Regions from separate parts of the Citrobacter sp. CFNIH10 genome, predicted to be linked through region 2. Evidence: predicted binding sites of a transcription regulator. Region 2 holds the regulator's gene; the other holds the start of a gene.
The links. Region 2 encodes PhoB, which activates phosphate uptake and scavenging genes when phosphate is short. Its sites were predicted from a motif close to CTGTCATAAAACTGNCNNAT; they were not measured.
Positions count from the first base shown of each region.

Region 1: glpT (glycerol-3-phosphate transporter) is a predicted target of PhoB. The motif match lies at 13,490-13,509, and genes of this name have one in related genera.

Region 1 is NZ_CP026216.1:4,742,097-4,758,200, reverse strand. Features, by position in the region: gene arnB (UDP-4-amino-4-deoxy-L-arabinose aminotransferase) at 1-244, opposite strand, end outside; gene C2U53_RS27260 (histidine phosphatase family protein) at 525-1,130, shown strand; gene nudI (nucleoside triphosphatase NudI) at 1,179-1,604, opposite strand; gene C2U53_RS27250 (YfaZ family outer membrane protein) at 1,916-2,458, shown strand; gene C2U53_RS27245 (nicotinamide mononucleotide deamidase-related protein YfaY) at 2,573-3,769, shown strand; gene C2U53_RS27240 (IclR family transcriptional regulator) at 3,983-4,765, shown strand; gene rhmD (L-rhamnonate dehydratase) at 4,780-5,985, shown strand; gene C2U53_RS27230 (MFS transporter) at 6,042-7,331, shown strand; gene yfaU (2-keto-3-deoxy-L-rhamnonate aldolase) at 7,357-8,160, shown strand; gene C2U53_RS27220 (Rpn family recombination-promoting nuclease/putative transposase) at 8,206-9,120, opposite strand; gene glpC (anaerobic glycerol-3-phosphate dehydrogenase subunit GlpC) at 9,303-10,493, opposite strand; gene glpB (glycerol-3-phosphate dehydrogenase subunit GlpB) at 10,490-11,749, opposite strand; gene glpA (anaerobic glycerol-3-phosphate dehydrogenase subunit A) at 11,739-13,367, opposite strand; gene glpT (glycerol-3-phosphate transporter) at 13,709-15,028, shown strand; gene glpQ (glycerophosphodiester phosphodiesterase) at 15,033-16,104, shown strand, end outside.
Region 2 is NZ_CP026216.1:2,501,142-2,517,245, reverse strand. Features, by position in the region: gene C2U53_RS15550 (LysR family transcriptional regulator) at 1-649, shown strand, start outside; gene malZ (maltodextrin glucosidase) at 643-2,460, opposite strand; gene proY (proline-specific permease ProY) at 2,598-3,971, opposite strand; gene brnQ (branched-chain amino acid transporter carrier protein BrnQ) at 4,049-5,368, opposite strand; gene phoR (phosphate regulon sensor histidine kinase PhoR) at 5,775-7,070, opposite strand; gene phoB (phosphate response regulator transcription factor PhoB) at 7,112-7,801, opposite strand; gene sbcD (exonuclease subunit SbcD) at 7,998-9,200, shown strand; gene sbcC (exonuclease subunit SbcC) at 9,197-12,340, shown strand; gene mak (fructokinase) at 12,380-13,288, opposite strand; gene rdgC (recombination-associated protein RdgC) at 13,414-14,325, shown strand; gene ppnP (pyrimidine/purine nucleoside phosphorylase) at 14,363-14,647, opposite strand; gene C2U53_RS15495 (AroM family protein) at 14,718-15,395, opposite strand; gene yaiA (protein YaiA) at 15,649-15,840, opposite strand; gene aroL (shikimate kinase AroL) at 15,866-16,104, opposite strand, start outside.

The DNA of each region.
Region 1 (16,104 bases), 2.2 Mb from region 2:
TCATTGACGGGGTGATGACTTCATCACCGGCACCGATTCCCAGCGCCATGAGGGCGATATGCATACCTGCCGTGGCGGAGCTGACAGCAATAGCGTGGTGGTTTCCCGTCAGCTGGCAGAAGGCCTCTTCCAGTTGCTGATTTTTCGGGCCGGTCGTAATCCATCCGGAATCAAGAACCGCTTTGATTGCGGCAAGTTCTTCCGTACCTATCGCCGGGCGAGAGAAAGGCAGAAAATCAGACATTATATTTCCTTTAGCCATTTGGATACTGCGATCCTCTTATTTATTAAGTCATAAACAGGAGGCTAAATGAGGATTATCCAGTTAAAGCCAAATAATAGTGGCTGAATATTAATTTAACCTTAAGAACTTAACGTTAAGAAAATATATCCTTTTTTCTCTATATTGCATTTGCATTGGCCAGGGTTTTCGGGCATTTTGCCCACTTAAATGATCATGCCTTTGATTAAGCGGTATGCCGTAAAGTGATATTTCTGTTCGCCGGTAACGGGTGGAGTTTATTGTGTTTATCGTGTCCCAGTATTTCATTAAATCCAAAAAATATACGGTTATCCTGTTATCAGCGCTGGTGATAATGGTAGGGCTGGGCAGTCATTTCGCCTGGAGTAGTAACGGATTGCCGCGAATCGATTCCCGTACCCTGGCGGTACTGGCAAAACAGCATCCGGTGGTGGTGTTGTTTCGTCATGCCGAGCGCTGCGACAGGTCAGACAATCTCTGCCTGTCGGATAAAACCGGCATTACCGAGCATGGCGCGAAGCAAGCCCGTGCGTTGGGTGCCGCGTTTGGTAAAGAGATAAAAGACTACGATTTGTATGCCAGCGATACGGTACGCACCATTCAGTCAGCGACCTGGTTTTCTGCGGATAAAAAACTGACGGTAGATAAAGGCATGCATGCCTGTGGGCGGGGGACTTATCAGGCCATTGAGCGTTTAGCCAATAAGTCGGAAAATAAAGATGTGGTAATTTTTACCCACAATCATTGTTTGACATATCTGGCAAAAAATATGCGGGGTGTAAAATTGACCCCGGATTATCTGGACGGCCTGGTGATGCATGTCGATAAGGGAAAATTATTCCTTGATGGTAAACTGGTCTCACTCTAACCCCTATTATGAAAAAAGAATGACAGCCGTAATGGCTGTCATCAAATATTACAATAACCCTTTCAGTGTTAAGGTTTTCACCGTCGCAACGTTCAGATCGTATTTCGCTAAATCTTCCGGCTTGACCCAGGCAAACGCCTGAAACTCGTCATTGATATGCACCTCACGATTGGCAGCGATGCAGTCGAAAATCAGGTAAATCATATAAATCTCTTCCTGACGGCCATCGGGGTAGGTTTTGGTACGGATATCATCGCTGAAGGTCCAGGGTTTGATATCAGTCAGAACCAACTCAGTACCCAGTTCTTCGCGAATCTCACGGCGCAGGGCCTCTTCAATGCGTTCCCCTGGTTCAACGCCACCACCAGACAGTGCCCATTGGCCCGGGAAAACGCCCCGGTCGTCGGCCATCTGGCACAGGAGATAACTTCCAGCATTCTGTATTAAGGGGCAAACAATAGTCCTTTGACGCACGGTAATGTTCCTTGAAGCAGAGGGAGTGTTAGCAGGGAAAAGTTTATCCCCTGGCAACAGGGGAGAAAATGTTTATTTTCTATTCATATGAGAAATGTACTTTGATGGATTGCTATGAATAAAAAATAGTATCCTGGCGCTTTTCCGGACGGTAAAGAGGGTTAATGAGACTCTTCTTGCCTCTGAACAGTATTATTTAGTTACAAAATGCTGCACGATCGCTTTTTTAGCTCATTGATTCCTTTAGCGCTGGCAGTACAATCCTGCGGCTTTGGGGAACTTTACGTATTTGCTTGCTGGAAAGGGTAAAAATGAAAAAAAGCGTATTATTTGGCATAGCGGGAATGCTGTTCGTTTCCGCCTCTGCGAGTGCAATGAGCATCAGCGGACAGGCGGGTAAGGAATATACCAACGTTGGCGTCGGCTTTGGCACCGAGTCTACGGGACTGGCGCTGAGCGGTAACTGGATGCATAGCGATGACGACGGTGACGTCGCGGGTCTGGGGCTGGGGCTAAATCTACCGCTCGGCCCGCTGATGGCGACGGTGGGCGGCAAAGGGGTCTATACCAACCCGAACGACAGTGATGAAGGCTATGCTGCTGCGGTTGGCGGTGGATTACAGTGGCCAATAGGCGACAGTTTCCGCCTGTTCGGCGAGTACTACTACTCACCGGACTCGTTATCCAGCGGGATCCAGAGCTATGAAGAGGCGAATGCCGGCGCGCGTCTGACGATCATGCGTCCGCTCAGCATCGAAGCGGGTTATCGCTACCTCAACCTGGCGGGTAAAGACGGCAATCGTGATAACGCCATTGCGGACGGCCCGTATGTTGGGGTCAATGCCAGCTTCTAATTTTGGTGGCGCGGTCTTCTGCCGCGCCACTTTTGTTACCTTCCTGATATTTCTCTACCACGCCACTTCCCCCTTTGCGTTATAGTGTTTTCATCATAAAAGCAGGAGAACACGATGTTAAACGTGGAGATGTTATCCACCGGGGATGAAGTGTTGCACGGGCAAATCGTCGACACGAATGCAGCCTGGCTGGCCGATTTTTTCTTTAATCAGGGATTGCCCTTAACCCGTCGTAATACGGTGGGCGATAACCTCGATTGCCTGGTCGCCATTCTGCGCGAGCGGAGTCAGCATGCTGACGTACTGATCGTCAACGGTGGACTGGGGCCGACCAGTGACGATCTCAGCGCGCTTGCTGCGGCGACGGCGAAAGGGGAAGGGCTGGTTCTGCACGAAGCCTGGCTTGCCGAGATGGAACGATTCTTCCGCGAGCGCGGCAGAGTGATGGCGCCCAGCAACCGCAAACAGGCGGAATTGCCCGCCAGCGCTGAATTCATCAATAATCCTGTCGGCACCGCCTGTGGTTTCGCGGTACAGCTTAATCGCTGTCTGATGTTCTTTACGCCGGGTGTACCGTCAGAATTTAAGGTGATGGTAGAACATGAGATCCTGCCGCGTCTGCGCGAGCGCTTCTCTCTCACCGAACCGCCGCTGTGTCTGCGTCTGACCACCTTTGGTCGTTCGGAAAGCGATCTGGCGCAAAGCCTCGACTCGCTTTCATTACCGGAAGGGGTGACGCTGGGTTACCGTTCTTCGATGCCAATTATCGAACTGAAATTAACCGGACCGTATGCCCAGCGTGAAGCGATGCGCAGTCTGTGGCAGGAGGTCAAACGCGTTGCTGGCCAAAGCCTGATTTTTGAAGGTACCGAGGGACTTCCGTTGCAAATCGCCCGCGAGTTGCAGAAAAGGCAGCTCAGCCTGACGATGAGCGAGCAGTTCACCGGCGGGTTGGTGGCACTGCAGCTCTCCCGCGTGGGCGCGCCGCTGCTGGCCAGTGAAGTGGTGCCTTCGCAGGAAGAGACGCTGGCGCAGACTGCGCACTGGACGACAGAACGGCGCGATAACCATTACGCCGGACTGGCGCTGGCGATCTCAGGGCTGGAAAACGATCACCTGAATTTTGCGCTGGCGACCCCCGACGGGACGTTTGCCCTGCGCGTGCATTTCAGCGTGACCCGTCACAGTCTGCTGGTCCGTCAGGAGGTCTGTGCGATGATGGCGCTAAACATGTTACGTCGCTGGTTCAACAAGCAGGATATTGCCAGCGAACACGGCTGGATTGAGGTGGTTGAATCCCTGACGCTGTAGTCTTTACCTCGCCCGAAGGCATTGCGTTTTTCGGGCTGATTCTTTTTTTTGTCCAACCCATTGTACTCCCCACGAAAAAATCCGTGCGTCACCTCACATTCCTGCACGTAATTTCTCCATTCTGCTGGAAGAAAGGCGCGACATGACGCGCTTCACAAATTTACCTGACGCGACCGATCACACTGATTCCAGTATCTCAGACTGGAGTCCAGTATGTTGGAATCAAGCAAAGTCCCGGCGCTCACCCGCGCCATCGATATTCTCAATCTGATTGCGCGGATTGGCCCCTGTAGCGCCGCCACGATTATCGAAACGCTGGGTATTCCCAAAAGCACGGCGTACCTGCTGTTGAGTGAACTGAAGCGTCAGCGGTTTATCAGTGTCGATCACCAGGAGAACTTTTGTCTGTGGACCAAACTGGTAGAACTCTCCGGCCATGCGCTCAGCAAAATGGATCTGCGTGAACTGGCGCGACCACGCCTGACGCAACTGATGGATGAAACGGGGCTGCTCTGCCATTTGGGGATCATTGACCATGAAAGCGCGTATTACATCCTGAAGGTGGAATCGTCTTCGACCATCAGCGTGCGCTCCCATGAAGGGAAAAGCCTTTCGTTGTATCGCTCTGGTATTGGTAAGTGCCTGTTGGCCTGGCAGCCCGCCGCCGTGCGTAACGCCATTATTGAACAGCTGGTGTGGGAGCAGGCGACCCCCACCACGATCACCCAACCTCAGCAACTTAGCGATGAACTGGAACGCATCCGTCAGCGCGGCTGGAGCTTCGACAACGGAGAGGATTATCCGGATGTACGCTGTGTTGCTGCCCCTGTATTTAATGCCAATAACGAACCCGCCGCCGCCATTTCGGTGGTTGGCACTCGCTTAGAAATTAACGAAGAGAATCGTGATTATCTTGCCGGCAAAGCCATTGCCTGCGCGAAGGATATTTCACGTCTGTTGGGATGGAAAAGTCCCTTCGATTCACTCGCATCATAATAATGGAGAACATCATGACCCTACCCAAAATTAAACATGTCCGCGCCTGGTTTACCGGTGGCGCTACCGCAGAAAAAGGCGCTGGCGGCGGTGATTATCATGACCAGGGGGCGAATCACTGGATTGACGATCATATCGCCACGCCGATGAGCAAATATCGTGAATACGAACAGTCACGCCAGTCCTTTGGGATTAACGTGCTGGGTACGTTGATTGTCGAAGTTGAGGCCGAAAACGGACAGACGGGATTTGCGGTCTCTACGGCAGGGGAGATGGGGTGCTTTATCGTTGAAAAACACCTCAATCGCTTTATCGAAGGGAAATGCGTCAGCGATATCAAACTCATTCACGATCAGATACTTGGCGCGACGATGTACTACTCCGGTTCAGGCGGGCTGGTAATGAACACCATCTCCTGCGTGGATTTGGCGCTGTGGGATCTGTTCGGCAAAGTGGTGGGGCTGCCGGTGTACAAACTGCTGGGCGGCGCGGTGCGCGATGAAATTCAGTTCTACGCCACTGGCGCACGTCCGGATTTGGCAAAGGAGATGGGCTTCATTGGCGGCAAAATGCCGACGCACTGGGGGCCACACGATGGCGATGTGGGGATCCGCAAAGATGCCGCGATGGTGGCGGAGATGCGTGAGAAGTGCGGCCCGGATTTCTGGCTGATGCTCGACTGCTGGATGAGTCAGGACGTGAATTATGCCACGAAGCTGGCCCACGCCTGCGCGCCATCTAACCTGAAGTGGATCGAAGAGTGTTTACCGCCACAGCAGTATGAAGGCTATCGCGAACTGAAACGCAATGCGCCGGCAGGCATGATGGTCACCAGTGGTGAACACCACGGCACACTGCAGTCCTTCCGTACGCTGGCGGAAACCGGTATCGATATCATGCAGCCGGATGTCGGCTGGTGCGGCGGCCTGACCACGCTAGTCGAGATTGCTGCGATTGCGAAATCGCGCGGACAACTGGTGGTGCCGCACGGCTCGTCGGTCTACTCACATCATGCGGTGATTACCTTCACCAACACGCCGTTCAGTGAGTTCCTGATGACCAGCCCGGACTGCTCAACCATGCGTCCGCAGTTTGACCCGATTCTGCTTGATGAACCGGTACCGGTACAGGGCCGCATTCATAAGTCCGTGCTGGATAAACCAGGATTCGGCGTGGAGCTTAACCGCGACTGCAATCTGAAACGGCCTTATAGCCACTAATGACCTGTGCGTTGCCGCAGCGTCGGCAACGCCCTCATCTCTTTGAGGATCTTGCTATGAGTACCACTCTTCTTGACGGCGTGGTGAAGAAAAACCGCGCACGTTTAATCCCGTTTATGCTGGCACTGTATGTACTGGCGTTTCTGGACCGTTCGAACATTGGCTTTGCCAAAGAGACCTATCAGATTGATACCGGGCTGAGCAACGAAGCCTATGCGCTTGGCGCGGGGATTTTCTTTGTGGTCTACGCCTTTCTTGGCGTGCCCGCTAACCTGCTGATGCGCAAGCTGGGGGCCAGAACATGGATTGGCACCACCACGCTGTTGTGGGGATTCCTCTCCGCCGCGATGGCGTGGGCGGATACCGAGGCGAAATTCCTGATTATCCGTACCCTGCTGGGAGCGGCGGAAGCCGGTTTCTTCCCCGGCATGATCTATCTCACCTCGCAATGGTTCCCGCAGCGTAACCGCGCCAGCATTATGGGGCTGTTTTACATGGGGGCGCCGCTGGCGTTGACGCTGGGATCGCCGCTGTCCGGCGCGCTGCTGGAGATGCACGGTTTCATGGGGCATCCTGGCTGGTTCTGGATGTTCGTTATCGAAGGTTTGCTGGCAGTTGGTGCCGGGGTCTTCACCTTCTTCTGGCTGGATGATACCCCGCAGCAGGCCCGTTTCCTCAGCGCAGAAGAGAAAGCGGCGCTCATAAGCCAACTGGAGAGTGAAGAAGAGAAGAAGACCACGTCAAAACTGACGGATGCCCTGCGTAACGGACGCGTCTGGCAACTGGCGATTATCTATCTGACGATTCAGGTGGCGGTGTACGGACTGATTTTCTTCCTGCCGACTCAGGTTGCTGCACTGCTGGGCACCAAAGTCGGCTTCACGGCGTCGGTGGTGACTGCCATTCCATGGGTTGCCGCACTGTTTGGGACCTGGCTGATCCCTCGCTACTCAGACCGTACGGGTGAACGTCGTAATGTCGCTGCGCTGACGCTGCTGGCGGCGGGGATTGGCATCGGCGTATCCGGGCTGGCGTCTCCGGTGGTGGCGATTCTGGCGCTTTGCGTAGCGGCTGTCGGTTTTATCGCCGTACAACCGGTGTTCTGGACCATGCCGACGCAATTACTTTCCGGCACCGCGCTGGCGGCGGGGATCGGCTTCGTGAACCTGTTTGGCGCGGTGGGCGGGTTTATTGCGCCAATCCTGCGTGTTAAAGCAGAAACGATGTTTGCCAGCGATGCCGCAGGACTGTTGACGCTGGCGGGCGTCGCCATCATCGGCTCATTGATTATTTTCACCCTGAGCGTAAATCGTCCTGCGTCGCAACCGGGTGCTGCGCATCAATAAGTTTATCCATGTTGTAAGGATCATTATGAACGCATTGTTAGCAAACCCTTTTAAGGACGCACTCCGCAAAGGGGAAGTACAAATCGGACTGTGGCTGAGTTCGACCACCTCTTATATGGCGGAAATTGCCGCGACGTCGGGTTATGACTGGCTGCTGATCGACGGCGAACACGCGCCGAACACGATGCAGGATCTCTATCATCAGTTGCAGGCGATAGCCCCTTACGCCAGCCAGCCGGTGATTCGTCCGGTAGAAGGCGCTAAGGCATTGATCAAGCAGGTACTGGATATCGGCGCGCAGACGCTGTTGATACCGATGGTCGATAGCGCAGAACAGGCGCGGCAGGTGGTTGCTGCGACCCGTTACCCGCCGGTGGGGGAGCGCGGCGTCGGCGCCAGCGTGGCGCGGGCAGCGCGCTGGGGACGCATTGAAAACTATATGGCGCAGGCCAATGAGTCACTCTGTCTGCTGGTGCAGGTTGAAAGTAAAGCCGCGCTGGATAATCTGGATGCGATCCTCGATGTAGACGGGATTGACGGCGTGTTTATTGGTCCCGCCGATCTTTCGGCTTCGTTGGGGTATCCGGACAACAGCGGGCACCCGGAGGTGCAGAGGATTATCAAAGAGAGCATCCAGCGCATTCGTGCGGCCGGAAAAGCGGCGGGTTTTCTCGCCGTCGATCCGCTCATGGCGCAGAAATGTCTGGAATGGGGGGCAAACTTTGTCGCCGTGGGCGTTGATACTATGTTGTATACCGACGCGCTGGATCAGCGGCTGGCAATGTTTAAGCCCGGTCAGACGATGCCGAAACTGAAAAGCAGTTACTAAATCCATAATCCGGCGGCGCTGCACCGCCGGGCCATCTGTCAGACTTTACGGACTGTTTGCCATGATATCGTCGAGTGACAGTCCGGTTATCATTAACACCTTGTCGCGTTCGATCCCGCTCTTCAGCATCATCCGCGCGATACGTAATGCCTCCTCCCTGGTGCCTTTTTGCCTGCCTTCCTGCAATCCCGTGTCGTGGCCTTCCTGCCGAAGCCTTTCTGCAATCGTCATCAATTTCTCCTTGTGATGGGGAACTCGCTCAGCGACGTTACGGATAAAGTCACTGAAGCGGGACACATCGCCGTACTGCACCAGATAATTAAACAGCGTATGCAACTGGCTGTCATTAGCAGTACCTGTAATTAACAGCGTGACCAGTCGGTCAACCAGCCCCATCAAATCACGATCGCGGATATGTTTTTGCATCAGTTCCAGCAGAGCTATGCGCTTATGCTGCATGATTTCGTCGTCAGTAATCACCGTGATATCGACCAGTGGAAAGGCTTCTGTGTAGAGTTGCCGCGCCAGCTGTGGGTCGTTAAATTCGTCCAGCCAGTTCAGTGAGAAAGGGTATGGGCTTTGTTCGCCATGATAAAACAGCATCGGGATCACCAGCGGCAGGGTTTTATTTCCGCTATCAAGGTGGTGTTGCATCGCGGCAGTGGCATAGCGCATCAAACGAAAGGCCATGTGCGGCACGGCGGTACTCTGATGTTCGATAACGCAGTAAATGTAACCCTCACCCTCGTGTGTTTTCAGCGACCACAAAACATCGGAATAGTAGGTTCTCAGGTCGTCTTCAATGAAGGTGGTGGATTCCAGTTTGAGCGTGGTTAACTCGCAAAGTTTGCATAATGACTCAGGAAGATGAATCTTAAGAAAATCCTGCGCAATTTCAGGATGGGTCATCATCTTTTTAAACACGGCATCGTGCGGTGTTGACGTCGTTGATTTCGCCATGGTTGTCCGTCACCAAAGAATCCAGTGACGTGACGATACGAGGTTACATTAAGGGCTGCATGCCCGAAATTCAGTCTTTGCGAAGAGGGACGGGAGATAAATACGTACGACGGTAACGTATTCAATTTTGTGGAAGGCTAAACGCAAAAACGCCCGGGGCACCGTGCCGCCGGGCGAGTCATTTAGCCTAATGCTTTCGCCAACAGGGTGATCGGATGTTCGCAGCGTTTGCTGGTGGACATCTCGATTTGCCATTTGCAGGTCTCGCAGTCGGTCACCACAATATCCGCGCCGCTGTCTTCAATCTGTTTAAACAGCGGTGCGCCGATGGCTTGCGAGGTAGGATAGTTCTCTTTTTTAAAGCCGTAGGTACCAGCTATTCCGCAGCACTGAGAATCCAGCACCGTGAGTTCCAGCCCCGGAATGCGGCGTAACAGTTCAAGGGTGTACAGCGTCCAGCCCATTTTTTCCATATGGCACGGCGTGTGATACACCACTTTTAACGGTAACGGCTTCAGCGGCAGGGTTTTTCCTTCGTCCAGTTTTCGCCACAGCCAGCGGGTTGCCAGTTCGATATGTTCCCGCAGACCGCTGTTGTCGACGTCCAGCACTTCCGGGTACTCGTCACGCAGTGCAAAAGTACAGGTCGAGGAAGTGGCAATGACCGGAATCCCCTTCACGCCAATCGCTTCACGCAGTGATTCGACGTTAGTCACCGCCTGTTTACGCGCCTTGTCGGTGAATCCGTTGGCAATCAGCGGCACGCCGCAGCACTTCTCTTTACTCAATAACTGAACGCCGGTGCCCATCGCGTTCAGCACTTTGATCAAATCTTTGCCGAGCTGCGGATGGTTGTAATTCACAAAACAACCGTGGAAGAAGGCAACCTGATCGTTGTACTGTGCCTGCTGGGCCGCCACGCTGCGATACCAGCGGCGGAAGGTGCCGAAAGAGTATTTTGGCAACGTCCGGCGATGGTCGATTTTCAGCGCGTAATCGAGCAACTGGCGCACCGGTTTCAGTGATGTTGCCGTGTTGACCACCGGCGCGAACGGGGTGGAAACACTGCCCATCAGGTCGGTGTGGCTTAAGATAAAGTTACGCAGCGACGGGGTGGAGGTGTCATATTTTGCCCGCGCGCGCTGAATGATATCGCCGATTTTGACGTCAGACGGGCAGGCCACTTCGCAGCGTTTGCAGTTAATGCAATATTTCAGCGCGTCGTCGTACAGCGCGCCATCTTTCAGACGCAGGCGCTCGCCGTCGGGACCGGCCTGTTTGGGGCCCGGGTAACCTGGATTCACACGGCTGACCGGACAGGCGGTAGTACAGACCGTGCATTTGATGCAACTTTCAAAACTCGTATCGCTCATTGCTCACCTCCTGCACGTGCTGCAATGTGATGGGCGGCATGTAACGCGGTGACTGCGCAGACGCCGCCTCCGCATCCCTGGACAATGGGGTCGAATCCGCCGAGAACCGAGCCAATCGCATAGAGGTTGTCTACGGTTTGTCCGGCCAACGACGGGCGCAGCGCCTCATCAGTGGTGACGCCAAACTGTTGCCAGGGTTGCGCGTCAAAGAAATCGCGTTGATACCATTCGGCGCGGGTCGCCGTTTGCTGAACATCCAGTCCCAGAATCGGTTCGCGGATCCCTTCACGTTCGGCAAGCAGGCCGCTGCTAAAGAAACTCCCGCTGGCAAGCACCGCGAAACGCGGGCGTAGCGGAATGTCCGCGTGGTTCCGCGTCCAGATTTCGCTCACTACGCCATTTTTGCAGGTGACTTTCTTCACCTCATCGCCTGGCATCCAGATCCCGCCCTGACGGACGAACTGACGCTGCAACTGGTTATGCAGACGGATCCCCAGCACCGATGGCGGTAGCGTAGGCAGTAGCATCAGCGAGCATGGCAGACGCTCGTTGAGCCAGCGCCAGAGGCGGTCATCCGCCAGACCAAAGCAGGCGGGCATGATGATCATTTCGCAGGTTTTTGCGATCGGCAACAGCGCGTCATACAACAAGGGCCATTTATCTTCGTTATCCAGAAAACGCGCAATATTCACCGCCCGAAATTCGGTGGCGTTGTCACGCAACACGTCCAGTTCCGGCAGGTCGATTTCGGCGGTTTCAACCGTCAGATCGTGTTGACGTAAAGAGGCCGCCGCCAGGTGCGCCTGAAAATCGAGTAAGCCGCTAATGCCCACCACACAGAGGCGTTTTGCCGCCAGCGGCCAGACAGGGACTTCCGGTGAACTGAGCCAGGTCGAACGCAGTGTGCCGAGCGGGGTGACCCGCTGATGTGACTGCCGAACCTCGCCTTGCAAATGCGCGCCGGAGGCTTCCAGCAGCGCCTGTGTCTGTTCAGCGAGTGTCAGAGCGCGTTGCGTACCCAGCGTGGCGTAGGGATGTGTTGGGGCCTGTTCGCGCAGGGCGTCCAGACCGGCAGTGATGTCATTCACTGGTTGCCCGTCCGGTAGCGCGCTGAGCAGATCCAGCGAGCCGGAAGAGAAGTGCAGCGCGCTCTGACCGCGAGTGACCACCGCACAGCGTAATCCGCTCTTTTGCAACTGCAGTCCGCACAGCAGTCCGGCGAGACCGCCGCCCATAATGACCGTATCAAATCTCATCGCGAGGCTCCTTTTCCAGACCACATAATCCCTGGTATACCCAGCGGGTAAATTCGCTTTCGCGCAGGGCATCACCCCAGGCGATCGGTTGTACGCCTTTCCAGCGTTCGTTGAGGAAGTCTGACAACTGGGTAATGGACTGCGCAGCGGTGGTGATGTTAAAGCGTTGCAGCAACCCGGCGGCACGGCAGGCGCAGAGCTCGCCCTGACAGGTACCCATCCCCACGCGGGTGCGACGACGGAGATCAAGCAGGCTGTTGACGTTTAAATTTTCGACAGCGTACTGCACTTCACCCGCGGTGACGGCTTCACATTCACAGACCAGACTGCGGTGCTGACGACCATGACTCAGCCATGCTGGCGTACGGTCGCCGTGGCGATACACCGCGGAGCCTCGCAGTGGGGCTGGCAGAGAGATCACGCGCTTCAGCGTGCTTTCCGTGGGTTCCTGCGAGCCCGGTAGCAGCGTGTCTGCAGTGATGCAAGGACGCGTGTTACCCAGTTTCCGACAGACCGCGTCGGTGGCCCATTCCGCCATTAGACGATAAGTCATCAGTTTGCCGCCGGTAATCGTGATAAACCCGTCCAGGCCGTCGCGTTTCGCGTGATCGAACAGCACAATGCCGCGACTGACGTTACGACCGCTGGGATCGTCATCGCTTGCCACCAGTGGACGCACCCCGGAGTAGGCGCGCAGAATGCGCGTTTTCGCCATGATCGGCGCCAGCTTTTCACCTTCGCGCAGCAGAATATCGACCTCATCGGCGGTGACGCGGTTGCTGTCGATATCATTGTAATCAATGTGGGTTGAGGTGGTGCCAATCAGCGAAATGGTATCGCCGGGTACCAGAATATCGGCGTCGGAAGGCTTGCGGCAGCGGTTAATGACGTGTTGGTTGATGCGGTGGTCCATAATGAGCAGCGACCCTTTCGCCGGGAACATGCGGATACTCAAATCGGCATATTCCGCGATCCGCTGTCCCCAGATCCCGGCGGCGTTCACCACCACCGGCGCATGCAGCGTTTGCGTTTCGCCATTGAGATGGTTGCGCACATGGACACCGCTAACGGTCGCGCCTTCACGGATCAACCCCGTCACTTCGTGGGCGGTCAGGATAATGGCACCGTGCTCTTTCGCATCAAGCATGTTGGCTGCAGTCAGGCGGAACGGATCGACCGTTCCGTCCGGCACTTTGACCGCGCCGATCAGCTGTGGGTTCACCGACGGTTCGATAATCCGCGCCTGTTGCGGATCGATCGCTTCTGCCCGAATGCCCGCTTCTTCACAGGCACGGATAAAGGTGGCCTGAAAGGAAAGCTCATCTTCGGGCAGGGTAATAAACAGACCGTCCGTCGGCTCAACGCAGTGGCGGGCGATACGTTTCAGAATTTGGTTTTCGCTGATGCATTCGCGGGCAGATTCGGCGTCAGTCACCGCATAACGCGCGCCGCTGTGCAGCAGCCCGTGGTTACGACCGGTCGCTCCGGTCGCAATATCATGACGCTCGACTAAAATAACACGGAGTCCACGCAGCGCGCAGTCGCGGGCAATCCCTGCGCCAGTGGCACCACCCCCAATGATAATCACGTCACTGGTTTGCGAGTCGCGAGTTTTCATTGTTTTCCCTCACAGTTCGTTTTTTATCATTTAGCCACATAAAAAGCATGATTTGTTTGATTTCGCGCATATTCGCTCATAATTCGAAAATGAAACGTGATTTCGTGCGCCTTTCTGAACATTCATCATAAATCTGTAACAATATGTGCTGTAATTCACATTCACGGCATGTATCTTTGCATAAGATCGCGACCAACACTGGAAGCAGCGGGGGTTGCGTGTACCACCTGCGGTGTTTACTACTTATAAAAGACGGGCCACGGAGGCTACATTATGTTGAGTATTTTTAAACCAGCGGCGCATAAAGCTCGCTTGCCTGCAGCGGAGCGCATAAAGCTCGCTTGCCTGCAGCGGAGATCGATCCGACATACCGCCGGCTTCGCTGGCAAATATTCCTGGGGATATTCTTTGGCTATGCCGCGTACTATCTGGTGCGCAAGAACTTTGCCCTTGCAATGCCTTACCTGGTCGAGCAGGGGTTTTCACGCGGTGATTTAGGTTTTGCCTTGTCGGGGATCTCTATTGCCTACGGATTTTCGAAATTCATCATGGGGTCGGTTTCGGATCGCTCGAATCCGCGCGTTTTCCTGCCTGCCGGTCTGATTCTGGCCGCGGCAGTGATGCTGTTCATGGGCTTTGTACCGTGGGCGACATCGAGCATTGCTATTATGTTCGTGCTGTTGTTCCTCTGCGGATGGTTCCAGGGAATGGGCTGGCCGCCGTGCGGACGCACCATGGTGCACTGGTGGTCGCAGAAGGAACGTGGCGGGATTGTCTCCGTCTGGAACTGTGCGCATAACGTCGGTGGCGGGATTCCTCCGCTGCTGTTCCTGCTCGGGATGGCCTGGTTTAACGACTGGAAAGCTGCCCTGTATATGCCAGCGTTCGGCGCCATTCTGGTGGCTATTTTCGCTTTCGCGCTGATGCGTGATACGCCGCAATCCTGTGGCCTGCCGCCCATCGAAGAGTACAAAAACGACTATCCGGACGACTACAACGAGAAAGCGGAAGAAGAGCTGACCGCGAAGCAGATCTTCATGCAGTACGTTCTGCCGAATAAACTGTTGTGGTACATCGCGATTGCGAACGTGTTCGTTTATCTGCTGCGTTACGGCATTCTCGACTGGTCTCCAACCTATCTGAAAGAAGTGAAGCACTTTGCGCTGGATAAATCCTCCTGGGCCTACTTCTTCTATGAATATGCAGGGATCCCTGGCACGCTGCTGTGCGGCTGGATGTCGGACAAAGTGTTCCGTGGTAACCGTGGCGCGACCGGTGTGTTCTTTATGACCCTGGTGACGATCGCTACCATCGTTTACTGGATGAACCCGGCAGGTAACCCGACCGTCGATATGGTTTGTATGATTGTGATCGGCTTCCTGATTTACGGTCCGGTGATGCTGATTGGTTTGCATGCGCTGGAACTGGCACCGAAAAAAGCCGCAGGGACGGCAGCGGGCTTTACCGGCCTGTTTGGTTACCTCGGCGGTTCCGTGGCGGCCAGCGCCATCGTCGGCTACACCGTGGACTTCTTCGGCTGGGACGGCGGTTTCATGGTGATGATCGGCGGCAGCATTCTGGCGGTGATTCTGTTGATTGTGGTGATGATCGGCGAAAAACGCCACCATGCTGAGATGCAACTGAAACGCAACGGGGGCTAAGTGAATGAAAAAAACACTGAAAAACCTGAGCCTGACGCTGATGATGGCGGGCGCGGTAATGGGAAGTCATGCCCTGGCCGCCAGCAACACGGATAAAGTTGTGATTGCCCACCGTGGCGCGAGCGGCTACCTACCGGAACATACGCTGCCCGCGAAAGCAATGGCCTACGCGCAGGGGGCGGATTATCTGGAACAGGATCTGGTGATGACCAAAGACGACCAACTGGTCGTCCTGCATGACCACTATCTTGATCGCGTGACGGATGTCGCCGAGCGTTTTCCGGATCGTGCACGCAAAGACGGTCGTTATTACGCCATCGACTTTACGCTGGACGAAATCAAATCTCTGAAATTTACCGAAGGGTTTGATCTGGAAAATGGCAAGAAGGTGCAAACCTATCCTGGGCGTTTCCCGATGGGTAAATCGGATTTCCGCGTGCATACCTTTGCTGAAGAGATCGAGTTTGTTCAGGGACTGAACCATTCTACCGGCAAGAACATCGGTATCTATCCGGAGATCAAAGCGCCGTGGTTCCATCATCAGGAAGGGAAGGACATTGCGACGAAGACTCTGGAAGTGCTGAAACAGTACGGTTACAGCGACAAGCAGGACAAAGTCTATCTGCAAAGTTTTGATGTAGCAGAACTCAAGCGCATCAAAAATGAGCTGGAACCTAAAATGGGGATGGATCTGAACCTGGTGCAGTTGATTGCCTATACCGACTGGAATGAAACCCAGGAGAAGCAGCCGGACGGCAGTTGGGTCAATTACAACTACGACTGGATGTTCAAACCCGGGGCGATGAAACAGGTGGCGGAATATGCGGACGGCATCGGTCCGGATTACCACATGCTGATTGACGAGAAGTCGACGAAAGGCAATATCGTCCTGACAGATATGGTGAAAGAGGCCCACCAGAATAAGATGGCGGTTCATCCTTATACGGTGCGCGCCGATCAGTTGCCGGAGTACACGACGGATGTGAATCAGCTGTACGACATCCTCTACAACAAAGCGGGCGTGGACGGGCTGTTCACCGACTTCCCCGACAAAGCGGTGATGTTCTTACGTAAAG
Region 2 (16,104 bases):
GCAACTGAGCTCCGGTTGGGAAAAAGAGCTGGTCATTGCGCTGGATGTTTCCTTCCCCTTTGAGGTGGTGTTACCTCTCATCGACGCCTTCCACGCGCTGAACAAACAAACGCTGCTTAAATTTTCGTATCACACGCTGGCAGGGTCATGGGAAGAGCTCACGCATAATGGCGCGGATATCATTCTTGGCGCGATTAACGAACCACCGACCTCTGCCGCGTGGTCCTACAAAATGTTAGGGACTCTGGATAATGTTTTTGTGGTGGCGCCCAATCATCCGCTGGCCGCACTCTCTGACAGACTGACGAATGAACAACTCTGCCTGCACCGCGCCATTGTCATCAGCGACAGCGCGCGTTTTTGCCATCCGCTGCAAACTAACCTGATGGAAGAACAGCCGCAAATCCATGTTGACGATTTTCACAGTAAAGTGGCGCTGCTGCGCGCCGGGATGGGCTGCGGTTTTCTCCCGCGGCATATCGCCAGCCCGTGGCTTGCCACGGGCGAACTGGTCGAAAAAAGCGTCATCTCTTTTCGCGAAAAAGATGTCGCCTATATGGCATGGCGCGATGGTAGCCACGGGCTGGCGCAGCAGTGGTGGCGGGAAACGCTGCTTGCCAGCCGCGACATCGCGCAGTTGTATCAGTGATTCAGCCAGAGGGTGGCGGAAATCGTCGGCAGCGACAGGACGTCCTCAACCAGCTGCCCTTTTCCTTCTTTACAACGCCATTCTGTTACGTTCAGCAGCGGTGACGCCGGGAGCACCACCTCACACGCCTCTCCGCGGTTAATGGCTACCAGCACGCGCTGCTGCTGGTAGACGCGCAAAAATACCACTACGTTGTCTTCCGCATAAACCACCTGGCACCCACCGTAGCGTAACGCCGGGATACTATGCCTCAGTTTCGCCATCCGCTGGTACAGGGCAAGCAATGTGACATCCTGTTTTTCCGCCTGCCAGGGAAACGTCTTGCGGCAGAACGGATCGTTATCGCCATCCAGTCCCACCTCATCGCCATAATAGATACAGGGCACGCCGGGCCAGCTAAACAGCCAGACTACCGCCAGCGGCAGGCGGGCGACATCGTTGCCCAGTAGCGACTTGAAACGGGCGGTATCATGACTGTCGAGCTGGTTGAACATCCTCAGTTGCTGCTGATGAGAGAGCCCGGCGCGATAGTTTTCCATCCACGCCATGCAGGTCTGCGCGTCAATCTGCTGAGGATCGTAAGAGATATCGGTATTGGCAAGAAACCCCCACAGCGGAAAGGTGAAGCCACGATAGTTCATCGCAGCATCTTCTGCATCCGCCTGCAGCCACTGTCGCGCGTCACCAAAGTGTTCGCCAAAGACGTAGGCTTCTGGTTGCGTTTCCTTCGCCGCCTGAACGATCCCGGCGACATGCTTAAGGTTGTTACGCGCGCCGCCCGCTTCACCCAGCATATGCACGACATCGAGCCGCCAGCCGTCCATGTTCCACGGCGCTTTCAGCCAGTGACGAACGATGCTGTCTTCGCCGCGATATATTTCGTTGACCAGACTTTCGGACTGATAATCCAGCTTCGGCAGACTGGCGTATCCCAGCCAGTCCAGCGCAACGCCGTCTGGCGAAAAGCTGTACCAGTCACGCCAGGGGGATTCTGGGTTATGGCACGCGCCGCCGGAGCCGCGCTGATAACGATCGAACCATGTATGAGAGTCGCCGCTGTGGTTAAACACGCCGTCCAGCACCAGCCGCATTCCCTGCTGCTGCGTTTTCTGCCGCAGACGCATTAACGCCTGATCGCCGCCAAACTGCGGATCAACATGACGATAATCTTCGGTGTCGTACTTATGCACGCTCGGCGCAGTAAACACAGGGTTCAGGTACAGCGCGGTGACGCCCAGTTTTTTCAGGTACGGCAGCTTTTCGCTGATACCGTCGAGGTCGCCGCCATAAAACGTGGAGCCGCCAGCCTGCGCGGTCACCGGTTCATCCCAGTCACGTAGCACAATCTCCTGCCCGGCGGCGTGATGGTAATAAACCTTATCCTGCTCTGCGTCGCGTGACGAACTGCGGGCAAAACGGTCAGGAAAGATTTGGTAGAAAACCTGATCGGCCACCCACTGCGGCCCGCTGTCCGGTGCATCTACGGCAAATTGCTCCAGACGAGCAGGCGGAAAACGGCTGAACCCAAGCGGTGTAAACCACAACTGGCGATCGATCCAGAGCAGTTTGAAGCTGTAGCGCCGACGCGGCTGCCCGCTGCGAAGATCAATCGCCGCACGCCAGGCGGTCACGCCCGGGAACGGCTGCGTGCGTAATTTATGCATCGCCAGCGCAATTTCTTCGTTGTCATTCTCCGCACGCAGCGTGACGCGCTGCGGCAGGTTCTCCCCCGTCAGCCAGAGCGTAATGGCCAGTTGGTCTTTGTTTTGCTTAACAAATGGGGCAACCGGTAGGTGCCAGGCGTTCAACATCACGTATCCCCTTTGATGAAAATGAGCACACCTTGCCATAGCGATTTACAGGATAACTCATCATCTGAAGGTTTATTGGGGGAGGAGTTCGGGGGAGGAGAAATGACCGGATGGCATTCACGCCACCCGGTACAATCTTACTGCGCTTGCGCCATCGGGCGATCGTGGCGACGCTTGAACATCCAGCCAATCATCAGCAGAACAATCCAGCCACAGCCCACGTACAGCGAGATGCGGGTGTCGGGATGATAGCCAATCAGTCCGATGATAAAGACGAGGAAAATCAGGCCTACAATGGTTGTTGCCACGCCACCCGGCACTTTAAACTTCAGCGCTTTCACCTCTTCCGGCGGCAGACGACGACGGAACGCGATTTGCGACAGCAGGATCATAATCCACACCCAGACCGTCGCGAAGGTCGCCAGCGACGCAATCACCAGGAAAACATTCTCCGGCATGATGTAGTTCAGATACACCGCAAACAGCAGAGCGATAGTCATCACCATCACCGTGACCCACGGGATCCCCCGACGCGAGGTTTTGGCGAACACTTTTGGCGCACTGCCCTGCTCCGCCATCCCGTGCAGCATACGACCGACGCCAAAGACGTCAGAGTTGATCGCCGACAGTGACGCCGTCAGCACCACAAAGTTAAGAATGCTGGCGGCAAAGGTAATACCGAGATGCTGGAAGGTCAGCACAAACGGGCTGCCATCGGTTCCCACCTGGTTCCACGGGTAGATAGACATAATGACAAACAGCGTCCCCACGTAGAACACCAGAATACGCATCGGCACCGAGTTAATCGCGCGCGGAATGGATTTCTCCGGGTCTTTCGCTTCGCCGGCAGTGATACCAATAATTTCAATACCGCCGTAGGCAAACATCACCATCTGCAACGACATCACCATCCCCAGCCAGCCGTTGCTGAAGAAGCCGCCGTTGCTCCACAGGTTATGGATCCCGGTCGGTTGTCCACCGTTGCCAATCCCCCAGATGATGATACCGAAACCAGCCACGATCATGATGATGATGGTGGCGACTTTAAAGAAGGAGAACCAGAATTCCAGTTCACCAAACACTTTCACGCTCATCAGGTTGATGGCACAGATGATCAGCACCACGCTGAGCACCCAGATCCAGTGCGGCACTGTCGGAAACCAGACGCCCATATAGATGCCGAATGCGGTCACGTCGGCAATGGCGACAATCAGGATTTCAAAACAGTAGGTCCAGCCGGTAATGTAACCGGCGAGCGGGCCGAGGTTTTCCTGCGCATAGCGCGAAAAGGAGCTGGCAGAAGGGTTGTGTACCGACATTTCACCCAACGCACGCATAATGATATAGGCCGCCACCCCGCCAATAATGTAGGCCAGCAGCACGCTTGGCCCGGCCATTTTAATGGCATCCGCAGAGCCATAAAACAGCCCGGTGCCAATGGCTGAGCCCAGGGCCATAAAGCGAATGTGTCGGGTGCTTAGCCCACGCTTCAGCTTGTTATTACTTTCCATCGATTCCTAACCCATCAACACAATAAAAAACCACGGGGCCAGTAATAGCCCCGTGGTTAAAACACTTTTCCGCAATCTTAGTGTGCGCTGGAGGTCACCTGTCGACCTGCTGCGCGATCCCAGACAACCGCCAGGACCACCATCACGACAGTGGGCATTAACCACGCCAGACCTTGTTCCGCCAGCGGTAAGCGCTGGGTCCAGGCTGGTAACACGTCGCCGATTGCCGATGCTTTAATACCATCAAGGATACCAAAAATCAGGCTGATAAACATTGCCGGAGCAATGACGCGGGTCGAATTATGCCACCATGAGCGGGTAAAACTTAATACAACCAGTGCGATACACGGCGGGTAGATCGCCGTCAGCACCGGAATAGAGATCTGAATCAGATGGCTGAGCCCCAGGTTGGACACCACCATTGAGAAGCCGCCAAGAATAAACACCAGTGTGCGGTAGGAGAGCGGCACATACTGAGCAAAGAATTCCGCACAAGCGCAGGTCAGGCCGACCGCCGTTACCAGACAGGCGATAAAGATCAGTGCCGCCAGCAGCAGGCTGCCCGCACCGCCAAAGGTGTGCTGAACATAGGCATGCAGGATCGCCGCGCCGTTCGCCGACTGATCGACCAGCGTAGCGCTGTCAGATCCGAGACGGAACAGTGCGAGGTACAGCAGCGTTAATCCGACACCCGCCATCAGGCCAGCCCAGACGGTGTAACGGGTCAGCAAACGCGCTTCGGTTACGCCGCGAGAACGCGCGGCGTTAACAATAACGATACCAAAGACCATCGCGCCCAGCGTGTCCATCGTCAGGTAGCCATTAACGAAACCATTGGAGAACGCGGCGGTCTGGTACGCTTCCATCGCATGGCTGATCGGACCGGCAGGCCAGATGATGGCCGCAACGGAGAGCACAATCAGCGCCAGAATCTTCAGCGGCGCCAGGAAGTTACCCACGGTATCCAGCAGTTTGCCCGGATAGAGCGAGACCAGAATGACAATGGAAAAATAGACCACGCTGTAGATAAACAGTGGCATAGCCGAATCGCCGGTCAGCGGGGCGATCCCCACTTCAAAAGAAACCGTCGCGGTGCGCGGCGTGGCGAATAACGGCCCGACGGCCAGATAGCAGACAGTCGCCAACAAAACGCCAGCGACTTTACCGATAGGGGTACTCAGACTATCAACACCACCACCGACTTTCGCCAGCGCGATAACGGTCAACACCGGTAGCCCAACAGCGGTGATCAGAAAACCGAATGCCGCCATCCAGACGTTTTCGCCTGCCTGCAAACCAACCATTGGAGGAAAGATGATGTTCCCTGCGCCGACGAACAGCGCAAAAGTCATAAAGCCCAGCGCAATAATATCGCGCGATTTTAACTGATGGGTCATAAAGCTTACGGCCTGTGGATGTGGTGTTGATTAAATTAACGTAGTGTCTTTCCCAGCGGGAAGAAACAGCGGTTTTTTTAAGCTATTCCAGAGGGATATCTCCCATAACCTGGAAAGCAGAGAATAGTTTTTCGATTTACCGCCTGAATACAGTCAGTCTGACAGCATCTGGGGCGCAATTTAAACGCTTATAACGTTTTAAAGCAAGGAGGGATCCAAAAACCGGAAGATTATAGTGATATCAAATCTCATACCAGTGTAAAACACCATACTACAGAAAAAGTCATGGCTTATCATGCGAACAAAAAACAACCAGACGTTGATAAATTCAGCAGACTTATCTTAGCCGCAAAGAAAATAAGCCAGCATTGGCTGGCTTATGGAAAGAAAACCTTACGATTGCACTTTAAGCACTTTTTTTGGCAATTAATCGTTCCGGCAGCACAAAACTAAAGCGCGTCCCTTTACCCAGTTGACTGTCGATCATCAGGCGACTTTCATGATGATTCACCGCGTGTTTGACGATAGCCAGCCCCAGTCCACTGCCGCCCGTTTGCCGCGAACGCGCTTTATCAACGCGATAAAATCGCTCCGTTAACCGCGGGATATGTTCCGGCGCAATGCCCGGTCCGTTATCCTCCACGCTAAACTCCGCGCCGTGCGGTACCGTCTGCCAGCGGACGGTGATATGGGTTCCCGCTGGCGTATGGTTCACCGCGTTATACACCAGGTTGGACATCGCGCTACGCAGTTGTTCTTCATTCCCCAGCACTTTCAGCTGGTTATCCACCTCAAAGCTAAAAGTGTGCTTCTGCTGACTGAGCGTCTGCGCCTCGCGTTCGACCATGCGCAATATCATCGGCACATCGACCTGTTCATTGAGCAAAAGCGTCGGTGCGGCTTCAATTTTCGACAGCGTGAGCAACTGTTTTACCAGTCCTTCCATGCGCGAGGTCTGGTCGCGCATCGTTAACAGCGCTTTTTCGCGCGTTGCCCCTTCCAGCGTCTGCTCGTGCATCATTTCAAGATAGCCCTGCAACACCGTAAGCGGGGTACGCAGCTCGTGGCTCACGTTGGCGAAGAAATTACGTCTTGCGCCTTCGAGCTGGTGCATCTGGGTCATGTCGCGCGCCACCATCAGCAGTTGCTTATCGGTATACGGCATAACGCGAATTTCCAGATGTCGCCCAGTATTAAGCACCAGATTCAGCGGCCGACTGAAGTCCCGCTGCTTGAGGTACTGCGTAAACTCCGGGTAGCGCAGCAGGTTAAGGATGTTCTGTCCGCTATCGTCCGGCCAGCGTAAGCCCAGCACCTGTTGCGCCAGACCGTTACACCAGAAGATCCCCCCCTCTTCGGTGGTCAATACCACCGCATCGGGCAGCGACTCCGCCCCGCTGCGAAAGCGTTTAATCAGATTGCCCAGCTCGCGACGACGCTTTTTATTGCGCAGTTGCATCTGATGCAAACCGTACAGCAGCGGTTCCCAACTGCCTCGTCCCGGCGGCGGCGTCATGCTTCTGTCGACCCACAGCCACCATGAGAGACGTAATAAATTCCAGAAATGCCAGATAAGCAGTCCTGTTACCGATGCCAGTAAAAACCACGGCAGGTAACCAAAAAATGCACTTAGGATGAAGGCCGGGATACAGCAAAGTATCAGCTCCAGCACCAACCTTTTCCATGACAGCCGTTCCAGCACGGGTCACTCTCCCTTCAGAGCCAGGCTCTTGTTCTTGCCTTTCAGAAACGGGTCGAAAAACGATACCCTGTCCCGCGAACCGTCTGCACCATCCGATCGTGGCCGCTGGCTTCCAGCGCCTTACGCAGACGGCGAATATGCACATCAACCGTGCGATCCTCAACGTAGACATTGGTGCCCCAGACGTGATTCAGCAGTTGTTCACGGCTGTAAACCCGCTCGGGATGCGTCATAAAGAAATGCAGGAGTTTAAATTCTGTCGGCCCCATGTCGAGTGGGTTGTCGCCGGTCATCACGCGGTGCGATGTGGGATCCAGGCTTAACCCCTGCATCTCGATGACCTCTTCCACCGCCATCGGCGAGATCCTACGCATCACCGCTTTGATACGGGCAACCAGCTCTTTCGGCGAGAACGGTTTGGTAATGTAATCATCCGCGCCAGTTTCCAGGCCGCGTACGCGATCCTCTTCTTCCCCTCTGGCGGTCAACATCATGACCGGAATATCCCGGGTCATCGCTTCACGCTTGAGGTGTTTAATAAACTGTAGACCAGAACCGCCGGGCAACATCCAGTCAAGGAGGATCAAATCCGGCCAGGGTTCATTAAGCTGGTTCACCGCACTGTCATAATCTTCAGCTTCAACGGGTTGAAAGCCATTTTGCTCAAGCACGAAACAGACCATTTCGCGAATTGGAGCTTCATCTTCTACGACCAGAATACGTCTCGCCATGATTTGCCCTGTTATATAAGTTGCTTATCATCATCTGTCTTAATGCGGCGCCATTATGCGTCAGTTTTATGACAGATTTATGAAAATGTATGCTGACGTTAACCTTAGGTTGTTGATTTATGACACCCGAGAAACGAGATATTACAGCTCCCGAATGGTTATAATCCCCTTTATGCTTTTTTGCCATGGAACCGTTATGCGCATCCTTCACACCTCTGACTGGCATCTGGGACAAAATTTCTACAGTAAAAGCCGTGCCGCTGAACATCAGGCTTTTCTTGACTGGCTGCTGGAAACGGCGGTTAAGCAGCAGGTGGACGCGATCATCGTGGCAGGCGATATCTTCGATACCGGCTCACCACCAAGCTATGCCCGCGAGCTCTATAACCGTTTTGTGGTCAACCTACAGCAAACGGGCTGTCATCTGGTGGTATTAGCGGGAAACCATGATTCCGTCGCCACGCTGAATGAATCCCGTGAGATTCTGGCGTTTCTCAATACCACGGTAGTGGCCAGCGCCGGTCACGCGCCGCAACTCCTGCATCGTCGCGACGGTCAGCCCGGCGCGGTGCTGTGCCCGGTGCCGTTTTTACGCCCGCGCGACATTGTCAGCAGTCAGGCGGGACTCTCCGGTCAGGAAAAACAGCAGCATCTGCTGGGTGCCATCACCGACTATTATCAGCAGCAATACGAGGCCGCCTGCGCGTTACGTGGCGATCTCGCCCTGCCGATTATCGCCACCGGCCACCTGACCACCGTTGGCGCCAGCAAAAGTGACGCTGTGCGTGACATTTATATTGGTACGCTGGATGCTTTCCCGGCGCAGAACTTCCCGCCTGCCGATTATATCGCGCTGGGCCACATCCACCGGGCGCAGAAAATTGGCGGTACGGAGCACATCCGCTACTGCGGCTCGCCCATCGCGCTGAGCTTTGACGAATGCGGCAAAAGCAAGTACGTGCATCGGGTGGACTTCCAGGACGGCGCGTTAGCCGGCGTTGAGGAACTCATCGTTCCGGTTACGCAACCGCTGGCAATATTAAAAGGCGATTTCGCCGCCATTACCGAACAGCTGGAGCAGTGGCGTGACAGCCCTCCGGCCCCCCCGGTCTGGCTGGATATCGAAATCACCACCGATGAATACCTGCATGATATGCAGCGGAAAATTCAGACGCTGACGGAAACGCTGCCCGTTGAGGTACTGTTAGTCCGACGCAGTCGGGAGCAGCGCGAACGCATGTTGTGTAACGAACGCCAGGAAACGCTGAGCGAGCTGAGCGTGGATGAGGTATTTACTCGCCGTCTGGCGCTGGAAGAACTTGAGCCGCCGCAGTGCGAACGCCTGACAGCACTTTTTCACCGCACACTACAGACACTGTCCGGGGAGCATGAGGCATGAAGATTCTCAGTCTGCGCCTGAAAAACCTCAATTCGCTGAAAGGGGAATGGAAGATCGATTTCACGGTGGAGCCCTTTGCCAGCAATGGCCTGTTTGCCATTACCGGGCCTACGGGGGCGGGTAAAACCACTCTGCTCGACGCGATTTGCCTGGCGCTGTACCACGAGACGCCACGCCTGAATACCGTGTCGCAATCGCAGAACGATCTGATGTCCCGCGATACGGCGGAATGTCTGGCGGAAGTGGAGTTTGAAGTCAAAGGCGAAGCGTATCGTGCGTTCTGGAGCCAGAACCGGGCGCGCAACCAGCCCGACGGTAATTTACAGGTTCCGCGCGTTGAACTGGCGCGCTGTGCCGACGGGAAAATCCTTGCCGACAAAGTGAAAGACAAACTGGAGATGACGGCGGAACTGACCGGTCTGGATTATGGTCGATTTACCCGTTCGATGCTGCTCTCGCAGGGGCAGTTCGCCGCCTTCCTCAACGCGAAGCCGAAAGAGCGTGCGGAACTGCTGGAAGAGCTGACCGGCACGGAAATTTACGGCCAGATCTCTGCCCAGGTGTTTGAACAGCACAAAACCGCACGCACCGAACTGGAAAAATTACAGGCGCAAGCCAACGGCGTCGCGCTGTTAGCCCCCGAGGCGTTGCAGACGCTGACAGAAAGTTTGCAGACACTCACTGACGAAGAAAAACAGCTGGTCGCCCAGCAGCAGACTGGACAGCAGCAGTTGAACTGGCTGACGCGACAGCACGAACTGCAGACCGACGCGAACCAGCGTCAGCAGATGCTGCAGGTTGCCCAGGAAGCGCTGGAAAACGCCCAGCCACAGCTGGCAACGCTCAGCCTCGCACAGCCTGCCAGAGCGTTGCGACCATTGTGGGAGCGCATTCAGGAACAATCCGCTACCGTCTCCCGTACTCGCCAGCAGATTAACGAAGTAAATACTCGCTTACAGAGTAGATTCACGCTTCGCAACCACATCCGACGCCAGGCAGAGCAACAGTCCACCGCCCTGCTCGCTACGCAACAGACGCTGAGCGAGTGGCTAAACGAACACGATCGCTTTCGCCTATGGAACAACGAGTCAGGAGGATGGCGCGCCCTTTTTGCTCAGCAGGCCAGCGATAACGTTCAGCTGGCAAAATGGCAGCAACAGCAGGTCAACGATAGCCGCAAGCTGGAATCGCTGCCGCCAGTGACGCTCAATCTGACGGCAGAGGAAGTCGCAGCGGCGCTGGTGCAACATGCGCAACAGCGTCCTCTGCGCCAGCAACTGCTTTCGCTCCATGGTCAGATTGTTCCCCGACTGACGCGTTTGAGTCAGCTTCAGGCGACGATAACGCATAACAAACAGGAACTGGCCCGACTCAATACCCTGCTGGAGGCAAAGCGCCAGCAGTATAAAGATAAATATCAGCAGTATCAGGATGTTAAAACACTCTGTGAGCAAGAGGCGCGGATCAAAGATCTGGAAAGCCAGCGTGCGCAGTTGCAGTCCGGCCAGCCCTGCCCGCTTTGCGGTTCCACCACCCATCCTGCTGTCGCGGCATATCAGGCACTCGAACCTGGTGTTAATCAGGCGCGACGCGATGCGCTGGAAAAAGAAGTCAAAATGCTGGCCGACGAAGGCGCCACCCTGCGTGGACAGTCCGAGGCAGTCAACCAGCAGCTACAGCGTGACGAAAGCGAAGCGCAGACGCTGGCTAAAGATGAGCAAGCGCTCACTCAACAGTGGCAAACAACGATCGCCGCACTGAACCTCACGTTACAGCCGCAGGATGATATTCAGCCCTGGCTGACGGCGCAGGACGAACACGAGCAGCAACTCTACCAGTTGAGCCAGCGCCATGACCTACAGGCGCAAATTACCGCCCATGCACAGCAGGTGGCGCAGTTCCGCCAGCAAATCGACCAGCGCCAGGCGACGCTGGCAGCACAGTTAAGCCGCTATACGTTGTCACTTCCTGAGGAAGGCAGCGAGGAGGCATGGTTAGATGCGCGCGCGGCAGAGGCACAAACATGGCAACAGCGGCAGACGGAGTTGACGGCGATACAGGCGCGCATCGCGCAGCTCACCCCGCTACTCGAAACGCTGCCCGCCGTTGATACCGACGCTGAAGATGATGCAAGCGTGACGCTGGAAAACTGGCGTCAGGTTCATGACGAATGCGTGTCGCTGCGCAGTCAATTGCAGACATTACAGCAGCAGGAGAAACAGGAAACTCAGCGCGCTGCCGATGCGCAGGCGCAGTTCGATGCCGCGCTGTCGCACAGTTTGTTTGCCGATCAGGCAGCATTTCTTGCCGCGCTGCAGGATGACGAGGCGGTCACGCGTCTGGAACAGCTAAAACAGTCGCTGGAAAACCAGGTTCAGCAGGCACAGACGCTCGCCACACAATCGGCGCAAGCGCTGACGGCACATCAGCAACAACCGCCAGCGGGTCTGGATCCCACGCTGTCGATTGAGCATGTTCAGCAAACCGTGGCGCAGCTTAACGATCGGGTACGCGATAACGCTACGCGTCAGGGCGAAATACGCCAACAGCTAAAACAAGACAGCGACAATCGCCAGCAGCAGCAGACGTTGATGCAAAAAATCGACAACGCGATGCAACAGGTTGAGGACTGGGGCTACCTGAATGCGCTAATCGGCTCTAAAGAGGGGGATAAATTCCGCAAATTCGCCCAGGGGCTGACGCTGGATAACCTGGTCTGGCTGGCGAACAACCAGTTGACCCGCCTGCATGGTCGCTATTTACTGCAACGTAAGGCCAGTGAAGCGCTGGAACTGGAGGTGGTCGATACCTGGCAGGCCGACGCCGTACGCGATACCCGTACCCTTTCCGGTGGCGAAAGTTTCCTGGTCAGTCTCGCGCTGGCGCTGGCGCTCTCCGATCTGGTCAGCCACAAAACGCGCATTGACTCGCTGTTCCTTGATGAAGGCTTCGGCACGCTCGACAGTGAAACGCTGGATACCGCCCTTGATGCGCTGGATGCGCTCAACGCCAGCGGCAAAACCATTGGCGTGATTAGCCATGTAGAAGCGATGAAAGAACGGATTCCGGTGCAGATCAAGGTGAAGAAAATCAACGGACTAGGCTACAGCAAACTCGACAGGATGTTTGCCGTAGAATAACAGGTACGACAGGCCGGATAGCGCCGGCCTCTCCTGGCACTATTCCTGCGGCCAAAGCCACGCCGCACCGCGCACGCCGCTGGAATCTCCGTGCAGAGCCTTACGTACCGGCGTTTCGCACTCACCACCAAACACAAACCGTTTAATTAGCGGCGGTATCGTTTTGTACAGGCGGTCAATGTTGCTCATTCCGCCGCCGAGAACGAAAACGTCCGGGTCAAGAATATTCACCACATGAGCCAGCGATTTTGCCAGCCGCAGCTCATAGCGGCTGAGCGCCAGTTCGGCCAGCGCATTTTGCTCCTCCACCAGACGGATAATCTCACTGCCTTTTAAGGCGTTACCGCTCAGGCGCTGGTAATCGGTGGCGAACCCGGTACCAGAAATAAACGTCTCAATGCATCCCTGTTTTCCGCAGTAGCAGGGGACTTCTTCACGGTAGCGAAGCTCATCCTCATCCATCCACGGCAAAGGGTTGTGACCCCATTCGCCCGCCGTCCCATTGCCGCCGATGTGCGCCCGACCGTTGAGCGCCACACCTGCGCCGCAGCCGGTACCAATAATCACGGCAAAAACCGTCATTGCCCCGGCAGCCGCTCCATCAACGGCCTCAGAAACGGCCAGACAGTTCGCGTCATTCGCCAGACGAACGTCACGCTGCAGACGGGTGCTGAGGTCTTTATCAAACGGCTGACCGTTCAGCCACGTGGAGTTGGCATTCTTCACCACGCCGATGTAAGGCGAAATGGAACCCGGGATCCCTATCCCTACCGTCCCCGTTTGTCCGGTGGTCTGCTCCGCCATCGCCACCAGCGTGGCAATGGTTTCGATGGTTTGCTGATAGTCATTTCGCGGCGTCGGCAGACGATGGCGGAACAGTTGTTCACCAGCCTCACTGAGCGCGATCACTTCCGTTTTGGTGCCGCCTAAATCAATACCAATACGCACACGGTGTTCCTCTTTTTTTGGGAATATCAACAGAGTAGAGCGAGGTATAGGGAATGGCAATGCAAGCCTGCCGACAATTCGTTACTATACGCGCTGGATTTAACGACAAGGCCGTGGAAATTATCATGCTGTGGTTCAAAAATTTAATGGTTTACCGTCTTAGCCGCGATATTTCATTGCGTGCCGAGGAGATGGAAAAACAGCTAGCCTCGATGACGTTTACCCCTTGCGGTAGCCAGGATATGGCAAAAACGGGCTGGGTGCCGCCAATGGGATCGCACAGCGATGCGTTGACGCATACTAACAACGGCCAGATTTTGATTTGCGCGCGTAAAGAAGAGAAGATCCTGCCCTCTCCGGTGATCAAACAGGCGCTGGAAGCGAAGATCGCCAAACTGGAAGCCGAACAGGCGCGTAAGCTGAAGAAAACCGAGAAAGACTCGCTGAAGGATGAAGTGCTGCATTCGCTGCTGCCGCGCGCCTTCAGCCGCTTTAGTCAGACCATGATGTGGATCGACACCGTGAACGGATTGATCATGGTGGACTGCGCAAGCGCAAAAAAAGCGGAAGATACGCTGGCGCTGCTGCGTAAGAGCCTCGGCTCTCTGCCGGTGGTTCCGCTGGCGCTGGAAAACCCGATTGAGCTGACGCTCACCGAGTGGGTGCGTTCCGGCACCGTGGCGCAGGGCTTCCAGTTACTCGACGAAGCCGAACTGAAAGCCATGCTGGAAGACGGCGGCGTGATCCGGGCAAAGAAACAGGATCTGGTGAGCGACGAGATCGCCGTGCACATTGAAGCCGGTAAAGTGGTGACCAAACTGGCGCTCGACTGGCAGCAGCGTATTCAGTTTATGATCTGCGATGACGCGTCGATTAAGCGCCTGAAATTCAGTGACGAACTCCGCGATCAAAACGAAGACATCGACCGGGAAGATTTCGCCCAGCGTTTCGACGCGGACTTTATCCTGATGACCGGCGAACTGGCCGCGTTGATTCAGAATCTGGTGGAAGGTTTAGGCGGCGAAGCGCAGCGCTAAACGAAGATTCCCTCTCCGCACGGAGAGGGAAAAAATATTACAGATAGCGGCAAAGATAAGAGGTCGGTTCTGCGACCTGTAAATGAAACTCGCTATGGCCCGGGACGTTAAATACTTCTCCTGCGGCATACACTTTCCATTCGGTGGTATCCGGCAGTAACACATTCAACGCGCCGCTTACGACCGTCATCTCTTCAGGCTCTGCGGTACCGAAGGTGTATTCACCTTCCAGCATCACGCCTACACTGGCACGGCCAGTACTGCTGCTGGTAAAGCCGATTGATTTTACTTTGCCGGAAAAGTATTCGTTACTTTGAAGCATAAACGGACCCTGTCTCGTTGGTAAATTGACAACCAATATAGGGGGCAGCCCTTTGGCCTGTCACGCAAAATTAAACCAGCAATTCTGAAGCCAGTCGCGCAATCAGCACATTAGAGAGCAGTACCGGGACATCGAGCGATTTTTGCAGGACATCGCGGTGGCGCTGATGAAAACCCAGGGAGTCCAGCATGATGACATCCGCCCCTTGTTCCAGCAGGTCTTTACCGGCTTCAATCAACTGCTGGGTACTGCCGTGAACCGGATTCGCCAGCGAGAACAGCGGCGGCGACTGTAAAACCTGCCATTTTTCCGCTTGATCGGCCATCAGATCTTCAACCGGCACAATCACCCCCACCTGATGGCCATCGACAATTGAGGCCACCAGCGGTGGAATAATACGCAGCGGCTCAAGCAGAATGCTGTTACGGGCGGTCATGCTGGCAATCGACACGGTGCTCATCAGTAAAATGACGTCGTAGCCCTGGTTATCCAGCACTTCGATGACGCTTTGCAGATCGCGTTCTACTTTCTGCCGCGAAACATAAGCCAGTTCATTATCGTTAAGCAGGGTTAACAGCGGGTCTTCGTCGGACTCCAGCGCATATTCCGCCAGGACGTCATCACGACTCATTTTTCCGAGCAAGCTGTGATGGGTGATATGTTGTTCGTCGATGTACTCAGTCAGAAGCGGTAAGACTTCACTCATGGGTACAACACCGATTGTGAGGATAGCCAACGACGCACTCATTTTTTCCACCTTCTTTTTTACTTCGTCGTTTATTCCCGGGCAAATGCGCTGCACCACTGCCGACACTTACCTTTTGCAAATGCAAAAAAGCGTAGCAGGCGCAGCGCAAATCGCTGTGTAAAGATTCCAGATCATTCCAGTAATAGGTTGTTATTGTTTGATGTTAGTTTTCAGGTACAACGATTCATCGGCGAAAAATGTGATGCAGGTTGGGTTTACACTCGCTCAGATTCCATTCCGAGCCGTTCAGTCGTCAGGTTTTATCAGGATCTTCGTAACGGGCTTTCGCATCCATCGCTTCCTGCGCGCTGGGATGCTCGCTGATTAACGAATCCGGTTTCGGGTGATCGGCGCGCAACTGGTACCAGGTGACCGTCTGTCCCGGCGTCCCTTTCTCAATGGTGACAATATACGCTTCGCGTGGATATGGCGGTTTGGTTGGCATAGTGCTTCCTTCTGTCGAATGAAGTTTAAGTATAGACCCCGCCTTGCCTGCAGCGCGCGCGCTGCGCCAGCCTGCGCTGAATTTCAGAAATCACCTGGTCAGGTGAATTCGCCGCATCAATGATGAAATGGGCCGCTTCGCGATACAAAATATCCCGCTGTTGCAACACCTCCTGCACCTCTTCGCTCAGGGGTTTACCGGTCAGCGTGGGGCGCAACTCCTCTTCAGGCGAGGCCTCAAGACGATGAACCAACGTGGAAACCG